3 regions of the Rhizobium sp. BK312 genome follow, and region 1 is predicted to be linked to each of the others. Evidence: predicted binding sites of a transcription regulator. Region 1 holds the regulator's gene; each other region holds the start of a gene.
What was found. The regulator LexA, encoded in region 1, represses DNA repair genes until DNA is damaged. The targets are predictions, from matches to a motif close to TGTTCNNNNTGTGTTCNG.

Region 1 (3,305 bases):
GTCGACCTCGTTCATCGGTGGTGCGTCGACGGCCATTTTCTCGATCGAGCATTTTCACCGGTTGGCGACATATGGACTTGCTGCCAACCTTGCGGCCATGCCCGTCGTCTCTTTCATCGTCATGCCCTTCGGTATGATGGCGATGCTGCTGATGCCTTTCGGAATCGATGGACCGTTCTGGAAAGTCACCGGTGAGGGACTGGAGCTTGTGATCGCTATTGCAAAAACGGTGGCTGGGTGGGGAGGTGACATTACCTTTGGCCGCCAGCCCGGCTGGCTGATGCCGACTTTCATCGCTGGCTTCCTGATCATGAGCATGCTGCGGACCCGGCTTCGCCATCTGGGCCTGTTGCTGCTGCTGTCATCTGTCGGTGTGGCCGCGTTCGGCTCTGGTGTGCCGAAGCCGGATCTGATGATCTCGGAAGATGGCATTCTCGTTGCCTTGCGCCAGGACGATATCCTCGCCACCAATCGCGAGAGACCGCAGGCCTTCATCTTCGAGCAATGGCAAAAAGCACTGGTCGCAGCCGAACATCAACCGCCGACCATGCTTCCGACCGATAGCCGGCTTCCGCAGATCAGCAAGACGGATCGGCATAAGCGACTAAATAACGAGGAGCAGAAGGCAGTCCGCATCGCAATGGAAGAAGCTTTGGACCGCACCATGCAAGGCAGCTTTGCCTGTCAGAAGGGAGCATGGTGCCTCGCCATGCTCGAAAACGGCGCGATATTGGTCACCATCGAGAACGCAGCCTATCTGCCCGCGGCTTGCGACACCGGGAATATTATCGTGACGCCAATCCGGCTGCGGCTGGACCATTGCCGTTCCGGAGCAACGCTCATAACCGGTGCGACATTGCGTAAAACCGGCTCCATCGAAATGGTGCTTACCTCAGACAAGCCTATTATATCAGCCGCATTCAACAACCCGCAGCGCCCATGGACCAGGCATCGAACCTATGATTGGCGCACCGGCAAATTTGACGCGCCAATTGCGAAGGCACCACCAGTCCTGGACAATTCACCGGTCAGTGATAGCGACGAATAAGGCCGACGAGCTTGCCCTGAACCTTGACGCGATCCGGCCCGAAGATGCGGGTTTCATAGGCTGGGTTCGCGGCCTCCAGCGCGATGGAGGCACCCTTGCGACGGAAGCGCTTCAAGGTAGCTTCTTCATCGTCGACGAGTGCAACGACGATATCGCCGGGATTGGCCGTGGTCGAATTGCGGATAATGACCGTATCGCCGTCGAAAATTCCGGCGTCGATCATCGAATCTCCTCGAACTTCAAGCGCATAATGTTCGCCGGAGCCGAGCATGTCGGCGGGAACTGTAATGTCGTGCGTATTGTTCTGGATGGCCGAGATCGGAACGCCGGCGGCGATGCGGCCCATCACAGGTACGGACGCCGAGCCGTTGTGATCGTCATTTGCCACTTTCGACGGAGCAGGCGGGGCAACGGGCTGTGGCTTGCCGAGGCTGCCCTCGATGACGCTGGGCGAAAAACCGCGGCGCTGTTGCAGGCTCGGATTATAGGCGTCGGGAAGCTTGATGACTTCGAGCGCTCTGGCCCGGTTCGGCAGTCGGCGGATGAAACCTCGCTCCTCTAGCGCCGTGATCAGGCGGTGAATGCCGGATTTGGATGCCAGATCCAGTGCATCCTTCATCTCGTCGAAGGATGGCGGAACACCGGATTCCTTCATGCGTTCGTGAATGAAGAGAAGCAGTTCCTGCTGCTTGCGCGTCAACATCGTCTTGGAACCCCAGAATCAAGAAAAGCCGTGAAACAAATCCAGAACGGACACTATATGTTCCATATGTGTTCCGCAAGTGCTTAAATTTCGGTAAAGCCTTGTGGGGTCAGTTAAATAATTACCATTTGCGAATAGATCGGATCGGAACATCGAGGCGCCATATCTGCGTTAACCCATGGAAAAATATGAGAAATGCCGCTCTGTTCGCTTCCAGGGCCTTGTCGTTCAGTCCGTGCGCCCAGCATTTGGATCAAAGTGCCACACTACTGCATAAGCCGGCTATGGGAGAGAATCAGCAATCACGTTTGCGAGATCGCCTTCAATCCATGTCGTGTGCTTCGGGATGTTCCGTCCTTCCATCTTGAATTGCTTGGGGGATGGGCGCAAATCTGCTTCCGCAAGCAAACAGGAGAAGCCATGATTTCGTCTCCGCATCCGCTGGATCATCTCGTGCTGCCGACCGTCAATATCGCTCTGGCGCGCGAACGCCTCGGCAAGCTCGGTTTCACGGTGGCTCCAGATGCGCGCCATCCCTTTGGCACTCAGAATGCCTGCGTCTTCCTTGCCGATAAAACCTATCTCGAACCTCTGGGCGTCGCATCTCCGGAGCAATGCGAGAAGAGCATCGTGGATGGCAATGTTTTCGTCGCGCGCGATCAGGCTTATCGTTTCCGGGTGGGGGATGATGGCTTCTCGGCCGTGGTATTCGGTACGGATGATGCGGTGGCGGATGACAAGCGTTTCAACGCGGCGGCGATTTCGGCGGGGCGAATGCTGGATTTCTCCCGTCCGATGAAGATGCCGGATGGAACCGAAACCACGGCAGGCTTTCGTCTTGCCTTTGCCGCCGATCTGCGCGCGCCGGATTTTCTCGCTTTCTGCTGTCAGCGCATCAATCCGCTGCCGGCTGATCGCAGCGCGCTCGAGCGTCACGAGAACGGCGTGACTGGTATCGCGCGGGTAGCGCTTTGCGCGCCGAAGCCGGCGGTCTATCGCGGTTTCTTCGAAGAGGTTGTCGGCGCCCCACGCATTATGGAGCATTCCTTTGGCCTGACAATCAGGACTGCCAATGCCGATCTGGAGATTTTGACGCCGGAAGGAATGGAGGCATTCTATGATCTGCCTGTTCGCACGAATGATCCGGGGCTCAGGGCGCGGGCAATCCTTTTCAAAACGCGCGATCTTTCCGTGACATCGTCGCATTTCACTGCTAACGGCGTCACCTATACGCGTAAGAACAATCGTCTATTGGCGAGGTTGGCGCCCGGTCAGGGCGCATTGTTCGCCTTTGAGGAGATAAAATGAGCACAAATTCCGAAGTCACCGTCGGCGAGGGTGCCTCCAAGGTCCTTTTTTCCAATACTGCAAAGCTGTCGCTGATCGCCGGTCCCTGCCAGATGGAAAGCCGCGACCATGCTTTCATGGTTGCCGGCGTTTTGAAGGAACTTTGCGGCAAGCTGGGCATCGGCCTCGTCTACAAGTCCTCCTTCGACAAGGCGAACCGCACATCGCTGTCTGGCAAGCGCGGCATCGGGCTGGAAAAGGCGCTGG
Region 2 (3,305 bases), on a different contig from region 1:
ACCCATTTCATGTTGAACTGGGTGACGGGCATGTCGGAGCGCGGGTCGCGATACATCGGCACGAGCTTCGACAGTGGGCGGTCGCCGATGACGATACCGGCGGCATGGGTCGATGCGTGGCGATAGAGGCCTTCGATCTTCTGGGCGATATCGAGAAGACGGGCGACAACCGGCTCCTTGTCCGCCTCCTCCTGCAGGCGCGGCTCCTCCTCGATCGCTTTGCTCAGCGGGGTCGGATTGGCAGGATTGTTCGGCACCAGCTTGCATATCTTATCGACCTGGCCATAGGGCATTTCCAGCACGCGGCCAACATCGCGCAAGGCGGCGCGTGCCTGCAGCGAACCGAAGGTGATGATCTGCGCCACCTGCTCGCGGCCGTATTTGGCCTGCACGTAGCGAATCACCTCTTCACGCCGGTCCTGGCAGAAGTCGATATCGAAGTCCGGCATGGAGACGCGTTCCGGATTGAGGAAGCGCTCGAACAGCAGCGAGAAGCGCAGCGGATCGACGTCGGTGATCGTCAGCGCATAGGCGACGAGCGAGCCTGCACCGGAACCGCGACCGGGGCCGACAGGGATATCGTGGCGCTTGGCCCATTTGATGAAGTCGGCAACGATCAGAAAGTAGCCGGGAAACTTCATGCGCTCGATGACGCTCAGTTCGAATTCCAGCCGGTCGCGATAATCCTTCTCCTCGTAACCCGGTGCCATGCCAAGCGAGGTTATGCGCTGATCGAGGCCCTCGACCGCCTGAGCGCGCAGCTCGGCCGCCTCGGCGCGCCCGGCCTCTTCAGGGTCGTCAGTCGCCCCGGTAAAGCGCGGCAGGATCGGCGCGCGGGTCTTCAACACGAAGGAGCAGCGGCGAGCGATCTCGACCGTGTTCTCAAGCGCTTCCGGCAAGTTGGCGAAAAGCTTTGACATGTCTGCGCGGCTCTTCAGATAGTGATCCGGCGTCAGGCGAAATCGCGTATCGTCCGAGACGATGGCATTGTGGGCCACTGCCATCAAGGCGTCATGCGCATCGTAATCGTCCCGCGTCGGGAAAAAGGCTTCGTTGGTGGCGACAAGCGGGATCTCGTGCTCGTAAGCCAGCTTGATCATCTTCTGCTCGTGACGACGATCATAGGTGCCGTGACGCTGCAATTCGACATAGAGCCTGTCATCGAACAGCTGCTTCAGCCTCAACAACCGGGAGAGCGCCTGTGCGGCATGCCCTTCTTTCAAAGCCATATCGACCGGGCCGGTGAGCGAACCGGTGAGCGCGATCAACCCTCCCGTACCGATCTCATCCAGCCATGAGGCTGTGATGTGAACGGCGCTGTTGCCCTCGCCGCCGAGATAGGCGCGGCTGACGAGATCGACGAGGCGCTCATATCCCCGCTCGGTCGCGGCAAGCAGCACGATGGATGGCATCTTCGCCAAAGCTTGTTGCGGCCCGCGCTTCTCGCTCTCGCCGCCATCCTCCATATCGATCGATACCTGACAGCCAATGATCGGCTGCAGCCCCTCATCCATCGCCTTCTGCGAGAATTCCAGGGCGACGAACAGATTGTTCGTATCGGTGATCGCAATGGCCGGCTGACTGTCCCCGGCAGCCTTGGCCAATATCTTCTTGAGCGGCAATGCGCCCTCTAGCAGAGAATAGGCGGAATGAACCCTGAGGTGCACAAATTCCGGCATTTCGCCGACCGGCGCTGCCACGCCGCTGCCACCTGCATCCGCCATTTCATACCCTTCCGCACGCCTGAATGAATCAGCGACATTTTCGGCATTGCGGACCATAAAGTCCAGAAGTTGCTCCCATCAAATATGGGAACAGCATGTGCAAACGGGGGATAAAGCTTACATCGCCATCATGATGAGGGAAAAGCTGGCGACGAACATGACGATGGAAGTGAATGCTGCAACGTCTCGAATAATGTCGGTCATTTAGGCGCTCCTTACTCGTTATGTTTTCTTTTTGTTCTATTTTTGTTCGAGAGTCAATAGATACATCAGTAAATTTCATCGGACGACTTCTCAGCCTGCAATGGACGCCGGCAGGCCCCGGCGCTATGCAGAGGCAAACAGGGGGATCACGATGAAGTCACTTGGCTGCGCTCTCATTCTTCTTTTGACTCCAATCGCGGCTCACGCCGAAGACACCATTGCTTCCGACCGCATCATCGACGCGGCGATCGGCGACTGGAACAAGGACGGAAAGCCGGACCTTGCATTACTGGTGACGATGCCGCCGCATGACCAGGCCGATTATGAGATCGGGATCTATATCTATCTCCGCGACAAGGAGCACGAACTACTCAAGCTGGCCGCCGACGGCCCTGATAAGATATGGGGCCGCGCTGAGCCTGATGGCATCTACGGCCAGGAACCATCGATCGCCGCACTGCCGAGCGGTTCAATCGCGATCACCTCGCAGAACGATGCGATCGGGCGCGACCGATGGCATCAGACTTTGACGCTTGCCTATCGCAACAGCGCATTTTTGGTTGCCGGCTATAGCTACGATTTTCGTGACAACCTCGAACCCGGTAACAGCTATAGCTGCGATTACAACGTCCTGACCGGCAAGGTGACCAAGGACGACAAGATACTCAAGGCCGATGCCAAGACCATCAGCATACAGGACTGGCAGGATGATATCGGCCAGAAGGCCTGCGAAAGCAGCCATCGCTAGCAAATGTTCTCTTTTTGTTCTTTACAAATCTCGCATTGAATGGCATCTTGGCCGCTCACCAGAATTGGAGAGGGTCATGCCGGATCTTGCCGAGCTGAACGATTTTATTGTCGTCGCCAAAGCCGAAACCTATGTCGGTGACGGCGAGAGGTTGCCATCCTGCCGTAGCGGCTCGCATGACATTGGCTATGCGAGCGGCCGCTGGCGCTATCTCGACAGCTACTTCGGCGGCACGGACTTCGCCGGACAAGAGCTCGTATGGCATGACGGCGAGCCGGTATGGGCCATGAACTATTTCGGCCATATCGTCGAACACGACCTGATCGACGGAACGCGCGCCGGCATGGTGATCAAGGCGGCCCTCCTGCGGCTCTATCTTGACGAAAGGCGCTTTCTCGGCGGCTTCGAGTTCGAGCATGCCTATGGGCTTTACATCGATGAAAACATCGGCGACTGCCACCATTTCAGCGGCTACGAAGCTATCGTCGTCAGCGAACGCAGGGCTTACGAACTGGATTATCGCGGCGGCCTGATCATCCCGTAAAAGGATCAGACCTCCACAACCTTGCCTTCGCTCAAGGTAACACGGCGATCCATGCGGGCAGCGAGTTCGTGATTGTGCGTGGCGA
Region 3 (3,305 bases), on a different contig from region 1:
CGAATTTGACGAAAGGGATGTTGCGGCGGGTGAGCTCCACTTCCAGCGGGCCGCTATGGCTCGAGGTGCGGAAGAGCACTGCCTGCTGCTTCAGCCTTGCACCGCCCTCGCGATTTTCCAGCACCTGGTCGGCGATGTAGCGCGCCTGATCGGCCTCATCACGCACGGTCACCAGCCGCGGCCGCTCCATGCTCTGCCGCTCGGTGCGCAGGTTCTTGGTGAAGCGCTCCGAGGCGAGATCGATCACGGCGTTGGCGGCGGCCAGGATCGGCTGGGTCGAGCGGTAATTTCGGTCGAGCGTCACGATGTCGGCCGATGGCGTGAAAGCCTTGGGGAAATCGAGAATGTTGCGCACGGTTGCGGCACGGAAAGAATAGATCGATTGCGCATCGTCGCCGACGACGGTCAATCCCCGGCCATCGGGCTTGAGCGCAAGTAGAATGGAGGATTGCAGCCGGTTGGTGTCCTGATATTCGTCGACGAGCACATGGTCGAAGCGGCTGCCGATATCCTCGGCGATCAGAGGCTCCTGCAGCATATGCGCCCAATAGAGCAGCAGGTCGTCGTAATCGAGCACGTTCTGCACCTGCTTTGCCTCGACATAACAGGCGAAAAGATCGCGTAGCTGCTGTTCCCACATGGCGCACCATGGGAAGAAGTCGCGCAGCACGCCGTCGAGCGGCGCTTCCGCATTGACGGAGCGCGAATAGATGGCAAGACACGTCGCCTTGGTCGGGAAGCGGTTTTCTGTCTTGGAAAAACCGAGGTCATGACGCGCAAGATTCATCAGGTCGGCACTGTCTTCGCGGTCGTGGATCGTGAAGGCCGGGTCGATGCCGATCTGTTCTGCATAATCCCGTAGCAGGCGCGCGCCGATACCATGGAACGTACCTGTCCAGGCAAGTGCATCGGCGGTGATGCCGGCATTCGCTCCCAGTACCTCGCGGCAGATGCGCTCGACACGGCGGCCCATTTCGGCGGCGGCGCGGCGCGAAAAGGTCATCAGGAGGATGCGGCGCGGATCGGCACCCCTAACAATCAGATGCGCCACACGATGCGCAAGCGTATTCGTCTTGCCGGAGCCGGCTCCGGCGATGACGAGTAGAGGCCCGGCAATATGACCGTCACCTGCAGTCGTGCCATGTTCCACCGCCAGCCGTTGCTCCGGGTTCAGCTTTTCCAGATAGGCGGCGGTCATCAACTCTCCTGACTACCTCCGGCGGCCGGCGCGGAGCGCGATATGCGGCGAATCGCAAACGCGAAAGATATAGGAACGTTCTATGGATGTTCCGAATCGCTAAAGCCTGTCAAGATTAACAGGGCCTGCACGCGGATGTGACCTCTGGCGCAAGAATCTTATCGGGATTTGCATTCGTCTGGCTCGAAAAGGATCTTCTTCGTGCTTATGTATCATTTCGGCGCAGCATTTTGAGTTTTTGGGGCTTCGTAGTGCGTAGAATGAAGGTTTCGAAACATGAACGAAACGATTGCCACCGGGCTGCGTCTGCCTAGCGGCCTCGTGGCCTTGCCGGACGGCCGCCTCGCGGTCGTAGAAATGGATGCCAGTCGCCGCTGTCTCAAACTTTTCGACGCAAGCGGCGTACCGCAGGGACTTTGCCGCGTCGGCGGCTGGCCGATGGGAGTTGCGGCGGATGGTGACGGATGTTTCTGGGTAGCTAATGGCCCGGAGAATTCCCTTGTCAGATTGTCGGCGCAAGGCCGCGTCCTGCAGGTCATTGAAGGCAGCGCCGATGGTCCGTTTCTGCATCCGAATGCACTCGCTTTCGGACCTGACGGCCTGCTTTATATGATCGATTCCGGTATCCGCCTTGCCAATCTTCTCGAAGGTGGCCACATCCATCCCGATTTCTTCAAGGCGGCTTATAATGGCTGCGTCTATCAGATCGATCCGGCGGAGGGCCGGGTCATCCGGGTCCTGGCGGTCGGCTTGCTCTTTGCTAGCGGTATTGCCTTCGATGCCGACGGATTGCTCTACTATAGCGAAACGCTGACCGGAAAAATCTATCGGCAGGTCGTGGGCGGCAGGCAGGAAATGTTTGTCCAGTCGATGACATCCCCTGCCGTCAATGCGCTGCGCGGACCGGCGGGCCTCGCTTTTGATCGCAGCGGCATGCTGTATTGCGCCATGTACGGCCTGGGTGAAATTTCCATGGTGGACACCGAGGGAAAAATGGCCGGCCATATCCGCACCGACGGCACAAGGCCGGCCAATATCGCCTTCACCGTGGACGGCAAGCATCTGCTCGTCAGCGAGCAGGAAAACGGAGTTGTGGAAAAGATTACGGCGCCGCGTCCGGGCCTGCCCTTGCATATGCCGCCGATTTCGTAACGGGGCGATGGACATGCCCGGAAGCCGGGCATGTCCTCTTTTCATGTGTTACGCAGCAGGAATCTGCTTGTTGTCCTTACCGGACTTGCCGTCTGCCGACGCCGTGTCATTGGCGACCGGCTTGGCATGACGGCGACGCCAGTCGCCGAGGAACAGCAGGATCGGCGCGGCGATGAAGACCGATGAGGCGCCGGCGACGAGGATGCCGAACACCATGGGGATCGCGAAGCTGGAGACGGCGCTGCCGCCCCAGATCGCCATCGGCACCAGCGCCAGGAAGGCGGTGGCGTTGGTATAAAGGCTTCGCGCCAGGGTCTCGTTGATCGACTTGTCGATGATGTCGCGCAGCGGCATCGACTTGTAGAGCCGCATGTTTTCACGCATGCGGTCATAGACCACGACCTTGTCGTTCACCGAATATCCCACAAGCGTCAGGATCGCGGCGATGGCCGTCAGGTTGAAATCGAGGCCGGTGATCGCGAAGAAGCCGATCGCCTTGGTCACATCGAGCACCAGCGTGACGATGGCGCCGACAGCGAACGGCCATTCGAACCGCACCCAGATATAGACGAGCATCGCCAGGCTGGCGATTACGACTGACAGGATGCCGGCCCAGGCAAGCTCGCCCGAGACCTTCGGACCGATGACATCGGTGCCTTCGATGGTCGCGCTCGGGTCGATCTTGACGATTTCGGCCTTGAGCTTGGTCACAGCTGCCGTCTGCGCCTCTTCGCCGCCGTCCTGGCGCTGAGCGCGGACAAGGAGGCTATTGTTGTCGCCGAAGGACTGCAGTGCGATTTCGCCGAGGCCGAGCGTGTTCAAGCCCTCGCGGAACGTAGACAGATCGGCTGCGTCCTTGGTCTTGACCGACATCTGGATGCCGCCGCGGAAATCAACGCCGTAGTTGAGGCCCGGATGGATGAACAGAACCACCGAGGCGATCGACAGGATCGCC

Region 2: a site for LexA is predicted at 1,961-1,978, ahead of dnaE (DNA polymerase III subunit alpha). Genes of this name have one in related genera too.
Region 3: a site for LexA is predicted at 1,275-1,292, ahead of FHT85_RS17285 (ATP-dependent helicase). Genes of this name have one in related genera too.

The regions. Positions count from the first base shown of each region.
Region 1 covers NZ_JACHZP010000009.1:102,194-105,498, reverse strand. Annotated here, with positions in the region: gene FHT85_RS23625 (ComEC/Rec2 family competence protein) at 1-1,048, shown strand, start outside; gene lexA (transcriptional repressor LexA) at 1,029-1,751, opposite strand; gene FHT85_RS23615 (VOC family protein) at 2,172-3,059, shown strand; gene kdsA (3-deoxy-8-phosphooctulonate synthase) at 3,056-3,305, shown strand, end outside.
Region 2 covers NZ_JACHZP010000003.1:707,560-710,864, reverse strand. Annotated here, with positions in the region: gene dnaE (DNA polymerase III subunit alpha) at 1-1,724, opposite strand, end outside; gene FHT85_RS12060 (hypothetical protein) at 2,080-2,676, shown strand; gene FHT85_RS12055 (DUF5680 domain-containing protein) at 2,753-3,220, shown strand; gene FHT85_RS12050 (ABC transporter ATP-binding protein) at 3,226-3,305, opposite strand, start outside.
Region 3 covers NZ_JACHZP010000005.1:490,310-493,614, forward strand. Annotated here, with positions in the region: gene FHT85_RS17285 (ATP-dependent helicase) at 1-1,198, opposite strand, end outside; gene FHT85_RS17290 (SMP-30/gluconolactonase/LRE family protein) at 1,475-2,350, shown strand; gene secD (protein translocase subunit SecD) at 2,399-3,305, opposite strand, start outside.